Chitinophaga varians: one gene and its partner. The protein of the gene in region 1 interacts with the protein of each later gene in a pairwise test. Links are inferred from orthologs where the notes say so. Each region holds a gene or a part of one and is shown on either strand. Other genes may lie near its edges. The genes, in order: priA and HGH92_RS12600.

Evidence for each region.
Region 2: the proteins of priA (region 1) and HGH92_RS12600 interact in binary tests that used the Escherichia coli proteins (3 or more experiments, as listed by UniProt). The link is inferred for Chitinophaga varians from one-to-one orthologs.

Annotation. Positions count from the first base shown.
Region 1 is NZ_JABAIA010000001.1:1,326,326-1,336,168, reverse strand. What follows is about bases 2,272-5,392. They hold priA (primosomal protein N'), read left to right. Parts: upstream 2,272-2,671; coding sequence 2,672-5,113; downstream 5,114-5,392. Other genes in these bases: HGH92_RS05360 (hypothetical protein), read right to left, coding at 5,114-5,392; HGH92_RS05370 (lysophospholipid acyltransferase family protein), read left to right, coding at 2,272-2,675. Outside these bases: tRNA (N(6)-L-threonylcarbamoyladenosine(37)-C(2))-methylthiotransferase MtaB, read right to left, coding at 2-1,279; HGH92_RS05375 (DUF4258 domain-containing protein), read left to right, coding at 1,382-1,831; more of HGH92_RS05370, read left to right, coding at 1,902-2,271; more of HGH92_RS05360, read right to left, coding at 5,393-7,087; HGH92_RS05355 (oxidoreductase), read right to left, coding at 7,102-7,758; murB (UDP-N-acetylmuramate dehydrogenase), read left to right, coding at 7,801-8,814; HGH92_RS05345 (YpdA family putative bacillithiol disulfide reductase), read right to left, coding at 8,925-9,843.
Region 2 is NZ_JABAIA010000001.1:3,072,111-3,081,602, reverse strand. What follows is about bases 3,504-6,273. They hold HGH92_RS12600 (single-stranded DNA-binding protein), read left to right. Parts: upstream 3,504-4,542; coding sequence 4,543-5,004; downstream 5,005-6,273. Other genes in these bases: gldE (gliding motility-associated protein GldE), read left to right, coding at 5,165-6,273; mutY (A/G-specific adenine glycosylase), read left to right, coding at 3,504-4,344. Also shown: HGH92_RS12620 (Rne/Rng family ribonuclease), read right to left, coding at 1-1,443; HGH92_RS12615 (tetratricopeptide repeat protein), read right to left, coding at 1,898-2,740; HGH92_RS12610 (HU family DNA-binding protein), read right to left, coding at 2,764-3,051; more of mutY, read left to right, coding at 3,271-3,503; more of gldE, read left to right, coding at 6,274-6,484; HGH92_RS12590 (hypothetical protein), read left to right, coding at 6,514-7,116; HGH92_RS12585 (DUF3109 family protein), read left to right, coding at 7,192-7,758; HGH92_RS12580 (LutB/LldF family L-lactate oxidation iron-sulfur protein), read left to right, coding at 7,881-9,257; HGH92_RS12575 (energy transducer TonB), read right to left, coding at 9,263-9,492. UniProt on the Escherichia coli protein: Plays an important role in DNA replication, recombination and repair. Binds to ssDNA and to an array of partner proteins to recruit them to their sites of action during DNA metabolism. Acts as a sliding platform that migrates on DNA via reptation.

The DNA of each region.
Region 1 (9,843 bases):
TTTATCGCAGTTCCCAGTCCACCAGCTGATTCACCCATTCTTCGCGGAAGTGGGTGGTCACACGGATGTAGTTATCGGTATAACCTTCCATCATGCCGTCTTTGCTGTGGCTTTCAAACAATACTTTACGGGTTTGGTTCAGGTGTTGTTCCTGGAAGTACTGTTGTTTTTTGTGGCTGAGGTTACGCAATTGTTTATTGCGTTCGTGGCGAATGTTGACCGGCACTACAGGATTGATTTCGAGTGCGGGGGTATTGGCCCTTTCGGAATAGGTGAATACATGCAGATAGGACACATCGAGGCCGTGAAGGAAATCGTAGGTGTCCTGAAAATGGGCATCGCTTTCAGAGGGGAAGCCAACGATCACGTCTACCCCGATGGAGCAGTGTGGCATGAACTGTTTGATGAGCGCTACTTTTTCCGCGTACAGTTCGCGGCGGTACCGGCGGCGCATGAGGCCCAGTATTTCGTTGTTGCCGCTCTGCAGCGGTATATGGAAATGAGGCATGAACCGCTGGCTGTTGGCCACAAATTCTATGATCTCATTGCTGAGCAGGTTGGGTTCTATGGAAGAGATGCGGTAACGTTCGATGCCTTCCACTTTGTCCAGTTCCTGTATCAGTTCATAAAATGATTCTTCTCTTTTTTTGCCGCCGTGGAGGCCTTTGCCGAAGTCGCCCAGGTTAACGCCAGTGAGCACGATTTCCTTTACGCCGCTGGCTGCCAGCTGAACGGCATTTTCCACTACGCTGTTAACACTGTCACTGCGGCTTTTGCCTCTGGCCATGGGGATGGTGCAGAAGGTACAGCTGTAGTCGCAGCCATCCTGTACTTTCAGGAAGGTGCGGGTACGGTCGTTAACGGAATAGGAGGCATGGAAGGTATTGACATCTTCGATGTCGCAGGAGCAGATTTTGGCGCTGTTGCCTTTGGTGAGCGTTTTCAGGTGCTCGGTGATGTTGAATTTTTCAGCGGCGCCCAGTACCAGGTCCACCCCTTCAATAGAAGCGATTTCCTGTGGTTTGAGCTGGGCGTAACAGCCGGTGATGACCACCATGCTTTCCGGTGCGCGGCGCTGGATACGACGTACCAGCTGCCGGCATTCCTTATCGGCGTTATCTGTCACTGAGCAGGTGTTGATGACATACACATCTGCCGTATTCTCAAAATCCGTCTTAACAAACCCGTCCTGTTCCAGCAACCTGCTCAAAGTGGAGGTTTCTGAAAAATTCAGCTTACAGCCGAGTGTATGAAATGCTACTGTTTTAACCTGTTCCATAAAGGAGGGCAAAGGTAGGAACTTTTTATGTCATAGTTTGGTAAGTAATTATTAAGTAATTTAGGGCCGCTTTTCTTAAAAGGTGAGTCTGTTAATCGAACTATGAGATCATTGCAAAAGTACCTGCCCGTTATTTTACTGGGATTATTATTGTTTGCCGGCTGGCATCAGGAGTGGTGGAAAGGAAGCGATAAAAAAGCTTCTGCGCCAATTACGGACAAGCCCGTAGTAACCCCTTCCGGCAGAATGTCTGCCGATGTACCTGAAGGAGCGCTCAACCGGCAGGCACAGCTGGAATATACAAGGCATGCCATTTGTCGGATGGAATGCCGTCATGTGACAAAAGAAGAAGTGCAGGAAATCCTGTCCACTGGTACTGTAAATCCGGCAAAATCCAATCCGAACGACCAGCCATGCCCTACCTATGCACTGGAAGGCTATTCCCATGAAGGGCAGCACCTCCGTATTGTCTTTGCTCCATGTGACCAACAGCACGCGAAAGTGATCACCTGTATTGACCTGGAAAAAGACTGGACCTGTGCCTGCGAGTAGTACACGCAAAGGCGGATAAGACAGAAAAAAGTCGTAGTTTTCCGCCATCATTCACATTTACAAGGCGTTTATGAATTTTCTACTGAAACCGTTGCGTGTAATTTATGTTGTGTACGCCGCTATCGTTTTCCTGTCCATCATGTTCCTGATCCTGCCGCCAATTTTCCTGGCGTCATTGCTGGGGAAGGAAAAGGGTGGAAATATCATTTTTTATTTCCTGCGTTTCTGGGCGCATGTGTGGTTTCCGGCAGTAGGGATGAGGGTTACCCGTAAATATGACTGTGAAAAAGAGAAAGATAAAGAACCTTGTATCTATGTGGTGAACCACCGTTCCTACCTGGACGCGGCCATTGCCGTAAAAGTAATGCGGCTGCCGTTCCGCCCGCTGGGGAAAGTGGAAATGGCCAAAATTCCCGCATTCGGCTTCATTTATAAAAACTCTGTCGTGTCCGTGGACCGGTCCAACGCATCGGCCCGTGCACGAAGCGTGAGAGAGATGATGAGTGCCCTGAAGGCCGGTATCTCCATCCTGGTGTTCCCTGAAGGGACCACCAACGAATCCAATGAGCCATTGCGCCCGTTCCACAACGGCGCCTTCCGGATGGCCATCGAAATGCAGATTCCTATCAAACCAGTGTTATACGTTGATGCCGGAGACCGGTTGCCTCATACCGGCCCTATGCATCTCAACCCCGGTAAATGCCGCGTGGTGTTTCTGCCTGCCATCCCGGTGACAGGGCTTACCCTCGATGATATCAACAGCCTGAAACAACAGACCTATGACATCATGGACCGGGAACTCCGGAAATACCGTCATTATCCAACATTGCAACCCGTAGGATGAAGTACGCTGATGTAATACTGCCGCTGGCCCTTCCTAAAAATTATACGTATGCAGTCCCTGAAAGCATGGAGCATGCTTTACAGCCGGGAAGCCGTGTGGCAGTACAGCTCGGAAAACAAAAAAAGTATGCGGGCATCGTGAAGGCGGTGCACGAACAGGCGCCTGCCTATAAGACCAAGCCACTGCTGGATATGCTGGACAAAGACCCTGTCGTATATCCCACACAGTTAGCCTTCTGGTCATGGATAGCCAGCTATTATATGTGCAGCGAAGGAGAAGTCCTCAACGCCGCGCTTCCAGCGCACCTGAAGCTTTCCAGCGAAACACTGTTGTTGTATAATGATGCCTACGGCGATGATTTTACCGCCCTCGATGATGACGAATATCTCATCGCGGAGGCGCTGCATATCCGTAAAGAACTGCGCATTGAAGAAGTGCAATTGATCCTCGATAAATCGGAAGTGTATTCCGTCATCAAAAAACTGATCGAGAAAAAAGTATGTCTCATTTATGAAGAGCTGAAAGAAGTTTACCGGGAAAAAAAGGAAAATTTCGTACAGCTGCATGCCGACTATCACGACGAAGAACAGCTGGCAGCGCTCTTCAATGATATGGGCCGCGCACCCAAACAAATGGAGCTGCTACTGGCTTACCTGCACCTGCAGAAAACGGAAGGCAGCGTAAAACAAAATGATCTGCTGAAGAAATCAGGCGCCACCACGGCCCAGCTGAAAGGGCTGGTCGACAAAAATATTCTCTGGATAGAAAAAAGGACAGTCGACAGAATCCGTACCGGCAAGGTGGACGCACAGATCGACTTCAGCCTGAGCCCTTCACAGGAGGTGGCCTTGCAGGCTATCCGCCGTCATTTCGAAGAGAAGCAGGTAACCTTGTTGCATGGTGTTACCTCCAGCGGCAAAACACAGATATATGTGAAGATGATGGAAGAATGCCTGGCCTCTGGCCGGCAGGTGCTGTATCTGTTGCCCGAAATAGCGCTTACCGCGCAGATCATCACACGGCTGCAGAAACACTTCGGCAGCAGCATTGCCATCTATCACTCCCGCTTCAGCAACAACGAAAGGGTGGAGATATGGAACAAAGTCAAAAACGGCGAAGTGCAGATTGTGCTGGGCGCGCGTTCCAGCCTGCTGCTGCCTTTCCGCGACCTGGGACTGATCATCCTCGATGAAGAACACGACGCTTCCTATAAACAACAGGACCCCGCGCCACGCTATCATGCGCGTGATGCGGCCATCTATTATGCCAGCCTCTTCAAAGCCAAAGTGCTGCTGGGTTCTGCTACACCGGCGCTGGAATCCTATTACAACGCGCAGCAGGGCAAGTATGGGCTGGTAGAGCTGAACGAACGTTTCGGCGGCATACAGATGCCTGCCATCGAAGTGGTGGACATCAAACAGGAAATGGCCGAAAAAACCATGGACGGCAATTTCACGCAGGCATTAAAAACAGCGATCACCCAAAGCCTCACAGAGAAAAAGCAGGTGATCCTTTTTCAGAACCGCCGCGGGTATGCGCCGTTCCTGCTATGCACCACCTGTGGCTGGATACCGCATTGCAAACAATGTGATGTATCACTGACCTATCACCGTAATCAGGATAAACTGCATTGCCACTATTGCGGCACCCGTTATCCCTATGTGTATACCTGCGAAGCCTGTGGCTCACAATCGCTCATCCCGAAAAGTTTTGGTACCGAAAAGATAGAAGACGATCTGCAGCAATTGTTTCCTGAAGCGCGTATTGCGCGTATGGACGTGGATTCTATCCGTAATAAGGACAGTCACAATAAAATGATCCGTTTGCTGGAAGAGCAGGAGATCGATATCCTGGTAGGCACGCAGATGGTGGTGAAAGGACTGGACTTCGATAACGTGAACCTGGTGGGCATCCTCAGTGCCGATAGCCTGTTGAGCTATCCCGATTTCAGGGTGAATGAAAGGGCGTTTCAACTGATGGAGCAGGTGAGCGGCCGTGCCGGCCGTAAACACGGAATGGGAAAGGTGTTGATACAGGCCAGCAATACCCGTCATCCTATACTGCATTTTGTGAGCGAACACGATTATAAGAGCATGTATGAAGCGGAGATTGCCGAGCGGCAACAGTTTGGCTATCCACCTTTTTTCAGGGTGCTGAAGCTCACGTTGCGACATAAAAACCAGCAGGTAGTGGAGCAGGCCGCGCAGATACTGGCCAGCTGGCTGCAGCCGCATATCGGCGCGCAATTGGTAGGACCGGCGGCGCCACTGGTGGCAAGGGTCCGGAACAATTACCTGCAGGAGATGCTGATCAAACTTCCCCGTGACAGCAGAGTGATCGCCCATGTGAAACAGGTGTTGCGTGAGTTTTTCGTGCAGTTGCTGGCAGAGAAACGTTTCCGCTCTGTGGTAATTGTGCCGGACGTAGACTGTGTATAACTATTGTTTTTTCACCAGCGTCAGCTGTTGAAGCTGTAGTTTTTTGAACCGGTCAAGAATATTTCCCAATACTTTTTTGTCTTCTCCTTTTAACTCGCTCTGGCTGTACCATTCGATGATAAAAATGTGCAGCCGGCTGTTTTCTTCCTCACATCTCATTTTGAGCCCCAGTACGTTGTTATGGGAGATATCTGCCGTGAAGGCTGCTTTGTCGGCCAGGGTATATCCTGCCGGCAGATCAATGTGCACACGCTTTTCCTGGTAGTAGGGAAAGGCCAGTTGCACCGGTTTGTCGCCTTCCGGGAGATGGTATTGGTAGTTCTGAACACCGGCCAGTAACTGGCCGATGCTGAGCAGGTAATGATCGCCGTCCTGCACAATGAGAGCGGGTGTTTCCAGGGTGCTGTTGATCACCACTGGTTTGTCGAGTGGCGTGTTGGTGAACTTTTCATTCTGTGCTTCCACAGATACGATCGTGCGTGCGCCCGGCATAAAAGGCAGCAGCGCGTTGAAGATATTGTTGCGTGCCTCTGTGGTAGTGGCCTGTATGAAAGCGTTTTTAGCATTGCTGCCGCCATAGCCGCCGAAGGACTGTGTTACTTTCCATACAGGGTGGCTCAATGAGCTGAGGCTGGCTTCCAGCGTGCTGTTGCTGAAGGTGTACTGTGGTTGCGGCGTCATGATGAAATCGGTGAGCACTTTGCTTTCTGTACCCACCAGCGTATCACGGCAGCGAAGCGCGAGCGTATTGCTCCACAGGGGCGGATAGCACGGATAACGTGTATTCATCTCCGTTGGGGCCAGCGCCTGTTGCTGGGCCGGGAAATACAGCAGGATATTGTTAGCCGCGGCACGGTTTACCAGGTTTTTCTGTAAGGGAATGGTATCGCGCGAAGCGGTAGCCAGCAGCTGCACGGGAATATTCAACGTGTAATATGCTGCCATCATGAGTTTCACCATGCCGTTCCGGTCTGTCTGTTTGGTACGGATGATGGTGCTCAGGTCTTGTGGTTCAAAGAAATCGCTGGCAGGCCGGAGGCTATAGTTTGTTTTGATATATTGTTCCACCAGGTATATCAGCTGTGGTACCGGGAGGCGGTATTTCAGAAAGGGCCAGCGGTCCAGTTCTTTCTCCAGTTGTTTCTGTTCATTTTTATTAACGGACACATAAGGGATATAGAGGTCCTGTCCGAACTGTTGCCACGAGAGGCGGGTGGTGTCCCTGCCTTCTGTGGCGGTGCTCAGGGCAAAATCGATGCGTTGCAGCTGTGGCAGGAAGTAATAGAAATCATTGTTTTGCAGTGCCGGCACCTGCTGCAGTGCTACGCGGTGGTAGTGGTTGTTGCCGGCCACGCTGTCGGTAATGCCGGGTACGCCGTTGGCCGCATGAAAGTTGAATTGCAGGCTACGGGGAGCTACCAGCATAAACTGTATCTGTCCGCTGGCGATGCCTGACTGGAGATAATCCGCGCCGGCGTAGTCGAACAGTTCTTTGAGGCTCAGTTCATATTCCAGTTCTCCGCCTGCCTGTACCCGGATATTGTTGACCACCACCGCAGTGCGGCCATCATTGAGTTTGAGCGACCTGGTCTGGTCTGTCAGGTTGATGGTTTTGCCATCGGGGAGGAGGGACCGGATACGAAAGCCACGCAGCAGTTCATTGGTTTCCAGCGTCAGGGCCAGCTGGGTGAGGCTGTCGGCAGCAGCGGCGGTATTGATGTGTATTCTCTTGTAAATAGTTTTATAGTGTGTGACGGCTTCTGCTTTATCGCGGTTCGTGATATTGAAGTCGCGTGATATTTTGTAGCTGGTGATGTAATAAGGTGCTTCCGCGGCGGCGCCGGTGAGCGCAACCGTTTCAGGCTGTGCATTGTCTTTCCAGGTATCGGGATAGTAATTGTTAATCTGGGCGGATGTTAACAATGGCAAGCTGGCAATGCATATAACGGAGAGAAAGAATATAAGTCGTTTCATGATAGCGAAGGTATCTAAATTCCTAAATTTTGTATGGCATCGGATTCAAAGATATGAATGCCGGGGTCGAACTGTTTGGCGACCCTCACCATTGCCTGGGCCACAGTAGCGGCTTTAATGCCCCGGTATTTCTTCCAGCGGCCCTGCAGCAGGAAATAAAACAGCTGGATAAGATACTTGCCCAGCCATTCTCCGAAGCGGAATTCCTTTCGTTCACCGAGAAGAAAAGAAGGCCGGAAAATGTAGGTGCCGACAAAGCCCATGGCCAGTACAGCTTCTTCTGTTTGTCCTTTGGTGCGCAGGTAGAAATTGGAAGATTTTGGATTGGCGCCAATGGAAGAGATCATCAGGAACTGCGGAATGTCTTTGCGGCGGGCGATGGTGGCGCACCTGATGTTGATACCGTAGTCCACTGCGCGGAAATTCTCCTGTGTGCCGGCTTTTTTGATGGTAGTGCCGATGCAGGAAAAAAACACGTCTCCCTCAATGGCCGCCGCCAGGCTTTTTTCGTCATCAAAGTCAACAATGATGCTTTCCAGTCCCGGATGCTGATGCGCCCAGGGCTGCCGTACCAGCACCTTCACCTTGCTGAAGTAGTTGTCCTGCAACAGTGCGGCTACCAGATGGGTACCGGTAAGACCTGTTGCTCCGATAACGATAGCTGTTTTCATACAATTTCTGATATATTTGCTGCTATATAAAGTTAAGCTATTATGGTATCAGAAAATGTGTTGCTGCAATCCTATAATACATTTGGCATCCCGGCAATGAGCCGTTATTTCGCTTCGTTTGACAGTGAAGCTGCGTTGCTGGCCCTGCTGGATGAGCCACGGGTAAAGGGATTGCCCCGGATGATCCTGGGCGGTGGCAGCAACATCCTGTTTACACAGGATTTTGATGGGCTCATGCTCAAAAATGAAATCAAGGGCATGAAGGTGGTAGACGAGGATAACGACCACGTATATGTGAAAGCCGGCGCCGGCGAGAACTGGCATGGCTTTGTGCAGTACTGCCTGGCCGCCGATATGGCCGGTCTGGAAAACCTGTCGCTGATACCAGGCAATGTAGGCGCCAGCCCCATGCAGAATATCGGCGCTTACGGCGTGGAGATAAAAGACACGTTCCATTCACTGGAAGCCTTGCACCTGGCAGACCGCAGGGTTGTCACTTTTACGAACAATGACTGTGCGTTCGGGTATCGTGAAAGCGTCTTCAAAAAACAATACCGTAACCAGTTTGCTATTCTGAACGTTACTTACCGGCTCAATAAAACACCCCGCTTTAATACCAGCTATGGCGCTATCAACGAGGAGCTGGAGCGTATGGGCATCAAAGAGCTGTCCATACAGGCTATCAGCCAGGCGGTGATCAATATCCGGACATCCAAGTTGCCTGACCCCGCTAAAATCGGTAATGCCGGCAGCTTTTTCAAGAACCCGTCTATCGATGCGGCCAAATATGAAGCGTTAAAAGCGACCTTCCCGCAGATTGTTGCGTATCCGTTGGCTGACGGGCATTTCAAGCTGGCGGCAGGCTGGTTGATAGAACAGTGCGGCTGGAAAGGCTACCGTGAAGGCGATGCCGGCGTGCACGCGAAACAGGCACTGGTGCTGGTGAATTATGGTCATGCCAAAGGCAGTGAGATCTATGCGCTGTCTCAACGGGTGGTGGATAGCGTTCAGGAGAAATTTGGAGTGGAACTGGAACGGGAGGTCAATATACTCTAATTACAAATTAGGAATTACGAATTACGAATTACGAATTAAGGGCTGTTTTATTGGGAAAGTTACTAAGTAATCTCACCATAAAACAGCCCTTAATTCGTAATTCGTAATTCTTAATTCGTAATTGACTGTATGATTTTGTCTGCGTGTTCGCGGGAGTTTTCGATAAACCACACGTGTGTGTCCATGCCGCCACAGACTACGCCGGCCAGATAGATGTGCGGCATATTGGTTTCCATGGTCAGCGGGTTGTACACAGGCAGTTTTTTAGCATCGTCGGAGAGCTGGATGCCTGCTTTTTGCAACAGTGAGAAATCAGGCTGGTAGCCCGTCATGGCGATCACAAAATCGTTGGCGAAAGATACTTCTCCGTCCGGTGTATCGATGGTCACCGATTGTTCGTCGATGCTTTTGATGGTGGAGTGGAAATATGCTTTGATAGATCCTTCCTTGATCCTGTTTTCGATATCCGGTTTGACCCAGTATTTTACTCTTTTGCCGATCTCTCCTTCCCGGACTACCATGGTCACCTGCGCGCCTTTGCGATAGGTCTCCAGTGCAGCGTCTACGGCAGAGTTGTGAGCGCCTACCACTACTACTTTGCGGGTAGCGTAGTAATGCGGGTCTTTATAGTAGTGTGTCACTTTAGGCAGCTGTTCGCCGGGAACGTTCAGCAGGTTGGGGATATCATAGAAACCGGTGGCGATGATCACATGCCGGGCATGATACGCGCTTTTGGTGGTAGTGATGAAATACTCGTTGCCATTGGGCTGCAGCTCCCTGACTTCTTCAAACAGGTTGATATTAAGTGCTTCCGAGGTGGCCACACGTCTGTAATATTCCAGCGCTTCCGGCCGTGAGGGCTTGGGATTGATGGACACAAAAGGAATACCGCCTATTTCCAGTCTTTCTGAAGTAGAGAAGAAAGTCATGTACAGGGGGTAGTTGTAGAGGGAGTTGACGAGGCAACCTTTTTCGATGATGACATAGCTGAGCCCTGCTCTTTTTGCGGCCAGTCCGCAAGCTATTCCG
Region 2 (9,492 bases), 1.7 Mb from region 1 along the record:
CCATTGTTTGGAGGTAAGGAAGCCCTTTGTCAGGTAAGCGTACAGGATCGGGTGTACGCGGATGGTCAGTCCTTTGTGTTGGTGGTTCAGGAGGTATTGCAGGTTTTTCTCGATATCTTCCAGTATCAGCATAGAAGCGCCGATTTTGCCTGTACCGCGGCAGGTGGGGCAATCTTCGGCCACCGAAATGGTGATTTCCGGTTTTACGCGCTGGCGGGTGATTTGCATCAGCCCGAATTTGGAGATAGGCAGAATGGTATGTTTGGCCCTGTCCTGCGCCATGAATTTCTCCATGGCTTCGAAAACGGTCTTTTTGTTTTCCGGCAGTTTCATATCGATAAAGTCGATGATGATAATACCGCCAAGGTCGCGCAGCCGGAGCTGACGGGCAATTTCTGCAGCAGCTTCCAGGTTGGACGCGAGGGCGTTTTGTTCCTGGTTGTTGCTCGAGCTTTTATAGCCGCTGTTAACGTCTATTACATGCAGGGCTTCCGTTGCTTCAATGATGAGGTACACGCCGCTGTCGAGGTTGACGGTTTTCCCGAAGGAAGCCTTTACCTGGCGGGTGATACCAAAGTTGTCGAAGATGGGTGAGCCGTTATTGTAGTAGTTAACGATGTCCTGCTTTTCCGGAGCGATCTTCTGGATATACGTTTTGGTATCTGTATAGATATTTTTATCGTTGATCACGATCCGGTTGAAGCTCTCGTTGAGCAGGTCACGAAGGATACTGGTGGTTTTGGTTTGCTCGCTCAGAATTTTCTGGGGAGCCTGGGCACCGTTCAGGTTGGACTGGATATTTTTCCAGGTTTGAACGAGCGTGGTCAGATCTTCGTGCAGTTCAGCTGTCTTCTTTCCTTCCGCAGCGGTCCGTACAATCACGCCGAAATTAGGCGGTTTGATGGCTTCCACGATTTTCTGCAATCTTTTTCTTTCTTCGGAAGAATGGATTTTTTTAGAAACCGCTACAATATCGTTAAAGGGAGTTAACACGATGAATCTTCCGGGAAGAGAAATTTCGCAGCTCAGGCGGGGGCCTTTGGAAGAAATGGGTTCTTTCAGGATCTGTACGAGGATGTTGGGTTTACCGCCGAGTACGTCAGTGATTTTTCCTGTTTTAACTATTTCCGGTTCATTTTTAAACTTAGTGAAATCAAATCCTTCAGGTGTTTTATCGCTGATGGCAGTTGCAGTAAATTTAAGAATGGAACGGATATAGGGGCTGAGATCCGTATAATGTAAAAAGGCATCCTTCTCGAAGCCTACGTCCACAAATGCAGCATTCAAGCCGGGTATCAGCTTTTTCACTTTGCCCAGGTATAAATCGCCTACTGCAAAGTTAGGGTTGCCGCTTTCGTGATGCAGTTCCACTAACTTTTTATCTTCCAGTAACGCAATTTCCACACCTGTGGGAGCCGCATTTATAATAAGTTCCTTGTTCAAGCGTCCAAAATTTTAACCTTTAAAACTTCACCTTTTATGCTATGCACACAGCTATGTAAGAACAGCTTACTGCATACCAAACAATAGCTCACTATAAAGTTAGCATATTCTTCACCGATGTGATGATGGATTGCTTAAGGGTTCAGCGATCACTGCAGGCAACGTCCGGGGATCTGGTTGCGGGATCTATGGAAACAACCTGCATGACTCAGGCAATTTAAGATTAAATGCCAGAATCATGCAGGGTATATGAAAATTTTTTATCCGACCACCGCGCCGGGAAATACCTGGTTAGTATAAATGGCGGGAAACTGGAGTAATTATTTCTTCTTACTTTTATGCCGGTTCTTTCTCAGTCTTTTTTTACGCTTGTGAGTGGCAATTTTATGTCTTTTTCTTTTCTTACCGCAAGGCATACGCTTATACGTTTTTAAATGATGGAAAAAATAAAATATTATTGAATGCTCTTAATATAGCTGTCTACTTCTTTTTTCAACTCCGGATCGGTCATGGCCTGTTTGCTTTTTTCAAACAACTCAATCGCTTTCTGTTTGTTGCCTTTGCTTCTGTAGGATTCTGCCAGCACAAACAGTACTTTGGCATTGTCCGGGTGTTTCTGCATCACGCCTTCGAGTCTTTCGATAGCTTTATCATACTGGCCTGATGTAATGGCCAGGTTCGCTAAAGTAACCTGTGCGTCGATATTATCAGGATTTTTGGCTACGACTTCCTTCAATTTGGCAACTCCCTTCATCGGTTCGCCGGTGTTCATATACACCATGGCCTGTGATATCTTCAGGGTGTCGTTGGCCGGGTTCAGCTGAATCGCCTGTTCAAACAGTGCGCTAGCCTGGTCGGCTTCCCATTTTGCAATTCGTGGATCCTGAGCATGTTGCAGGTGAGCCAGAAACAAATTGGCTGCAAAGGTGAGGCTTTTTTCGGAATTTTCCAACTTAGCGGCTTCGCCAAGATAATGAGCCGCCACAGGAAGCTGGTTGAGGCTGTCCCAGGTATTATACAACTGTTTGTACGCAGCTATTTGCTGGGCTTTCACGTCCCCGCGTACAACGTTGGTCTCAATCGTGTTGATTAATAATAATTTTTCAGCAGGAATCTTCCCTTTCGCCGTTTCCAGTAGTTCGGAAAAGGCAATAGGCTCTACACCCTGACCGCCCTGCATAGGAGCGGCAGTTGACATAGCTTGCTTATCTGACCGGGGTACAGTACGGCCAAAAGCATATAAAACCACCAATAGTGCTACAGCTGCACCAACCAGGAGAACTTGTGACTTTCGCATCGCCTAAAGATTAGGCTGCAAAACTAAGAACTTTTAAGCTTCTTTACCTCAGCAACAAATTCTTTAGATGGCTTGAACGCCGGAATAAAATGCTCCGGAATCTCCACCGCTACGTTCTTCTTGATGTTGCGGCCAATCTTGGCGGCCCTTTTCTTTGTGATAAAACTGCCAAACCCACGGATGTAGATGTGTTCACCGTTGGCAAGAGCTTCTTTCACCTCTTTAAACATAGCCTCCAGTGTGACTAAAACATCTACTTTGGGGATGCCGGTTTTTTCAGCAATGTTGTTTATTAAATCAGCTTTTCTCATATGAAAGCGAGAGGATTACTTTACTCTCAAAGTTAATTTAAAAATTTTAATTGCTGAATTTTAAGCAAATAAATTTTATCATTTTTTCTTATACCTGTATTGATGATAATTTACATTTATTTGCAGGCCCGGAAACGGTATCTGGTGTACCTCCATAGGGTTTTAGGACAGCTTTTACCATATCAATTTACTAAATAATTTTATTAAAATAATATATAAATGGCCGATTCCCGACTTTTTTTTACAGAAAAATTATTGGAGTGGAACCAGCTCAGCAACACCCGTACCATGCCCTGGAAGGGTGAAAAAGACCCCTACCGGATATGGCTGTCCGAAATTATCCTCCAGCAAACCCGCGTGGAACAAGGATTACCCTACTACCAGAAATTTATTGAGCACTATCCCACCGCCACCAAACTGGCCCAGGCCCCGGAAGAAGAAGTATTCCGCCTCTGGCAAGGCCTCGGGTACTACGCCCGCTGCAAAAACATGCTGGCGGCCGCCCGGGAAATTGCCACTACCTATAAAGGCAAATTTCCCGGTACCTACGACCAGATCAAGGCCCTGAAAGGAATAGGCGCCTACACAGCCGCCGCTGTCGCCTCCTTCGGCTTCCATCTCCCCTATGCAGTGCTGGACGGCAACGTATACCGCGTCCTCTCCCGCTACTTTGCCATCGACACGCCGATAGACAGCACCGCCGGTAAAAAACAGTTCGGCGACCTGGCGCAGGAACTCCTGCCCGCTGACCAACCAGCCGCTTATAATCAAAGCATTATGGACTTCGGCGCAGTGGTCTGCAAACCGCAACAACCCAATTGCAAAGAATGTCCGCTCAACCGGAAATGCCTGGCCCGCCAGCAGCAACTGGTAGACGTTCTCCCGGTAAAATCCAAAAAACTCCAGATCAAAAAACGTTATTTCAACCACTTCCTCGTGGAATTCAACGATAAAATCTATATCCGGAAAAGGACCGAAAAAGATATCTGGCAAAACCTGCACGAATTTATCCTGATCGAAACGCCGGAGGCGGCAGAGCTCGACGAACTCCGGAAAAATGACACCTTCCGGCAGCTTTTCGGTAAAACACCTTTTACAGTCATTAATGTCTCCGCCCCGCAAAAACAGCAACTTACCCATCAAACCATCCACAGCCGCTTCTTTACCCTCGAAATAAAGCAGGCGCTGCCACCCGGCGACTACCAGCTCGTTTCCCGCAAAACACTTGATAAATACGCATTTCCAAAAACCATCACCGCCTTTTTGCAAAGTAAAAAGCTGCAATTGTTCTAACATGAAACATATATTAAAAAATTAAAATTCATTATTTGGTTAGATTACAGGAAGTTATAATACATGCGGCCATTCATGCTTAACACGCTGCCAGCAAGAAATTTTTCACCGTCGATTGGAAAAAAATATTAACTTTAAGAAGGTTGTTTATTTATAAAAGAAGAACCTTTTAACAATAGACTAAAAAAACCTACAACTATGAGAGGTGTTAATAAAGTAATTCTGATAGGCAATTTAGGCAGAGACCCGGACGTGCAGTTTCTCGAAGGTAACATCGCAGTAGCGAAGTTTTCCCTGGCTACCACCGAAACCTTTAAAGACAGGGCGGGAAAACTTATTTCTCAAACAGAATGGCATACAGTAGTGCTTTGGCGCGGACTGGCAGAGCTGGCCCAGAAGTACCTTCACAAAGGCAGCCTGGTCTATATTGAAGGACGCCTGCGCACCCGCAGCTGGGAAGACAAGGAAGGCAACAAAAAATTCGCAACTGAAGTTGTAGGAGACAACCTGGTTATGCTGGACAAACGCATGGACCTCAACAGCTCAGACCACCCCATACCTCACCACAGCAGTTCAGGATCTTCAAGCGGAGACAATTTCGCAAACAATATGGAAATTCCCCCTTCGCTGAACGAGCCCGCAGACGATCTGCCTTTTTAGTCATCTGATAAAATATTAAGTTTCCGAAAGTACGTAATCCCATATAGGGACATTACTTATATTTGCGTGCAAGGAAATGTAGTTGTGTGAATTACCTTTCCTGTTTTTTTGATTGATTACATCAAAGCTAAATATCTTGGAGATCCTCTCGGCAAGCAACATGTCCTGTTTGTTACAAGTAAATACACCTATCGCAACGCCAAACATGGTGGTATTCCTACTTGTTATTTTTGTAATACTGCTGCTTACCTTTATCGTTTCCGGTGCAGAAGTAGCGTTCTTTTCCCTGAACTACAAGGACCTGAACGTGCTCAAAACAAGACAGAACACCTCCGGCAAACTGATTACCAAACTGCTGGAAAAACCAAAATCACTCCTGGCATCCCTTCAGATTGCCGGCATCATCCTCATGATCGCCTTTATCATGATCACCAATTACCTGGTGACACAAATGGAAGACCTGCAAACCCTGCCGGTAGTGTCCTTTGTGGTGAGGATTTCAATGATCTGCCTCATTCTCCTGTTTTTCGGACAGATACTCCCCCGCGTATGGGCAGCCCAGAACAATATCCGCTTCGCTACCTACTTCGCGTGGTTCGTCAGCCTCATTCATGCCACCCTGGAACCTGTCAGCGACTTTTTCGTTGGCATCAGCGGCAGCATTGAAGCCCGCCTGTTTCACCGCGGCGCCGGCCCCGTCAATTACCACGAAATTGATGAAGCCATTGAAATGAGTGTGGACCCCACCGCATCCCAGGAAGAGAAAAATATCCTCAAAGGCATTCTCAAATTCGGCAATATCACCGTTAAACAGATCATGCGCGGCCGCCTCGATGTAAACGGGATTGAATATGACAGCACCTTTGAAGAAGTGATCAAATACGTGGCAGACCTGCATTACTCCCGCCTCCCGGTATACAAGGGCAACCTCGACAGCATCGTGGGCGTCATCCATACCAAAGACCTGCTCCCCCACCTCGATAAAGGGAATAAATTCGACTGGCACGAAGTAATGCGCCAGCCTTTTTTTGTACACGGCCACAAACTGATCGAAGACCTCCTCTCTGAGTTCCAGAGCAGACGCATGCACTTTGCGGTAGTGGTAGACGAATTCGGTGGCACCTCCGGTATCGTTACCCTCGAAGACATCATGGAAGAAGTGATCGGCGATATCAAAGATGAATTTGATGAGGAAGAATTCAACTACAGCAAACTGGACAACTTCACCTACGTTTTTGAAGGCAAAACCATGCTGAACGACGTTTGCCGTATCATGAACATCCCGCCGGAAACCTTCGAATCAGTAAAAGGCGAAAGCGACTCCCTCGGAGGCCTCATCCTCGAACTGGCAGGAAAATTTCCGGAGGAAAACAGCGTTATCAATTACAACAACTACGATTTCACTGTACTGGAAGTCACTAAAATGCGCATCCAGAAAGTACAGGTCACCATACGGCCGGACGCCGCCGAAGAAGCGTAATCCAGCCCTGTTAAACGATTTCAGAAAAAATGCCATACTTCAAAGGAAAGGGCGCCGCCCTCCTGTCCCTGCTGATCACTATCCTGGCCGTTGCATGCAACACACCGCCCACGCCAAAGCCCAGGGGCTTCTTCCTGATGAAATTCCCGGAAAAAAAATACCGGACCTTCGATGTGCCTGGCTACCCGTATACCTTTGAATATCCGGTATACGCCAACGTGGTAAAAGATACCTCCTTCTTTGGGGAAAAGCCTGAAAATCCTTACTGGATCAATATCGATTTCCCCACTCTGAACGGTAAAATATATCTCAGCTATAAAATCATCGGCAAAGGCAACAGCTTCCAGCAATTGGTGGACGATGCCTATAAAATGACCTACAAACACACCTACAAGGCGGAATACATTGACGAAAACAAAATCCATACGCCCAACCATGTTGCCGGCACCTTCTATGAAGTAGGCGGCAACGCAGCCTCTGCCAAACAGTTCTTTGCCACCGACTCCGTACAACACTTCCTGCGGGGCGCTCTCTACTTCTATGCCCCTCCTCAGGCCGACTCCCTGGCGCCTGTGAACGCATTCCTGGAAAAAGATATGTGGCACCTGGTGGAAACCCTCCGCTGGAGATAAGCCGGCAATCACGTAACTTTGTGGTCTTTAAATGCTTGTTCGTCCCCCACAGGACAAACAAAAGACCATAACCCGATGATTATCATTGACGATAAATACATTAGTGACGAAGTAGTTGAAGAGCAGTTCGTATGCAATCTGTCAGCCTGTAAAGGCGCCTGCTGTGTAGCGGGCGACTGCGGCGCTCCCCTTGACAAAGACGAAACTAAAACCCTGAAGAAAATCTACCCGAAGATCAAATCCTACCTGCGGCAGGAAGGTATCGACGAAATTGAACGTACCGGTACCAACACCACCGATAAGGAATATGGATATGTGACGCCTATCGTGAACAAAGGCATCTGCGCCTATGCCTCCATCGATGAACATGGCATCGTAGGCTGCGGCATCGAAAAAGCATACAACGACGGCGTAGTGGATTTCAAAAAGCCCATCTCCTGCCACCTCTATCCCATCCGGATAAAAAAATATGAGTCGTTTGAAGCGGTTAATTATGACCGCTGGGACATCTGCAAACCTGCTTGTAAAAACGGCCGGTCCCTGAAAGTTCCGGTATACCGATTCCTGAAGGATGCTATTATCAGAAAATACGGCACGGAATTTTATGAAGTGCTGGATAAAATCGCCACCAAGAAATACTAAATCACCCGTTGATTTGGATTGTTGAGATTTTGTTATTTAATGATTCAGAAGGAGTTATTTGAGCAGCGGCTATCACGCAATGCTTAAATACGCTATATTTATCAAGGAATTATCGTTTGCTTATGCATCAAACAGCCTCCACTTTCCTCGAAGCAAGTGAAAAAAAAGCATTAGATCTCGGTCACCGCCAGACGATCAACTTCAACATAGGAAAATATAATGCCGCTGTAAAAGTCGGTAAACAGCAGTTTGCAGACCTGCCGGTAGCGCGTGAAAGGGCCAAGAACATCAAGTGGAGAGCTATAGAGCATCTGGACAACCATCTCGAAGAATTTGAGATGAACTTCACCAAACGTGGCGGCAAAGTTATCTGGGCCGAAACAGCCGAACAGGTACAACAGGAAATCCTCGCCATCTGCCAGGCCAAACAATGCAAAAGCATTGTCAAAAGCAAATCCATGGCCACAGAGGAAGTTCACCTGAACGACTTTCTCGCGCAACATAATATTGAATGCGTGGAAACCGACCTGGGAGAATATATCCAGCAGCTGGACGGCGAACCGCCTTATCATATTGTAACACCGGCCATGCATAAAAGCAAGGAAGATGTGGCCCGTCTCTTTGCGGAAAAACTGGGCACGCCGCCGGACCTCACTCCTGAGCAACTGACACTTGTTGCCCGCGAAAAACTCAGACAAAAATACCTGGAAGCGGAAATAGGCATTACCGGTGCCAACTTCATCCTCGCTGATACCGGCTCTGTGGCCGTTACGGAAAATGAAGGCAATGCCCGCCTGAGCACCGCCTTCCCCAAAACACATATTGTACTGGTAGGCATCGAGAAAGTACTGCCTTCTGTGGCAGACCTGGCGCTGTTCTGGCCACTGCTGGCCACCTATGGCACCGGCCAGAAAGTAACGGCATATAACAGCATCTTCAGCGGCCCGCGCCAGGAAGGTGAAACAGACGGCCCTGAAGAAATGTACGTTATCCTGATGGACAACGGCCGTACCAATATCCTTCAGGACACCGCCGCCCGTGAAAGCCTTTACTGTATCCGTTGCGGCTCCTGCCTCAACGCCTGCCCCGTTTATAAAAACATCGGCGGCCATAGCTACGCCACCACCTACAGCGGTCCAATCGGCTCTGTTATCACCCCCCATCTCAAAGGGATGGACAACTATATGCACCTCAGTTTTGCATCTTCCCTTTGCGGTAATTGTACTGAAGTATGCCCTGTCCGTATCAATCTGCATGAACTGTTGCTTCACAACCGCCAGAAGGCAGTGGAGGAAAACCATACTTCAGGCGGAGAAAAGTTTGCCTGGTTTGTATGGAAACAGGGATGCAACAGCCGTAAAATGATGAATATGGCCAGTGGTAAAATGAAAAATTTCTTCTTCCGTAAATTCTTCGCAAAAAGCTGGGGAGAAAACCGTGAGTTGCCGGTGTTTGCTGCCAAATCCTTTAACCAGCAATGGAAAGAAAGGAAAGGCTGATATAATTATTGGCCTGTTTTTTCTTTAAATATCACATCCAATGTTACGTTGGCAGGCTTTCCGTCTGCTGCAGGCTTCCATAAGGGCCCTTCTTTCACCACCCTGATCGCTTCCGCTTCACAGGCTGCGTTCACATGCACGCTCCGCACTACTTTAATGTCCTGCAATGTACTGTCCGGCATAACGGTAAACGATATACGTACTACGCCATTAAACCCGCCGGGATTAGCGGTAT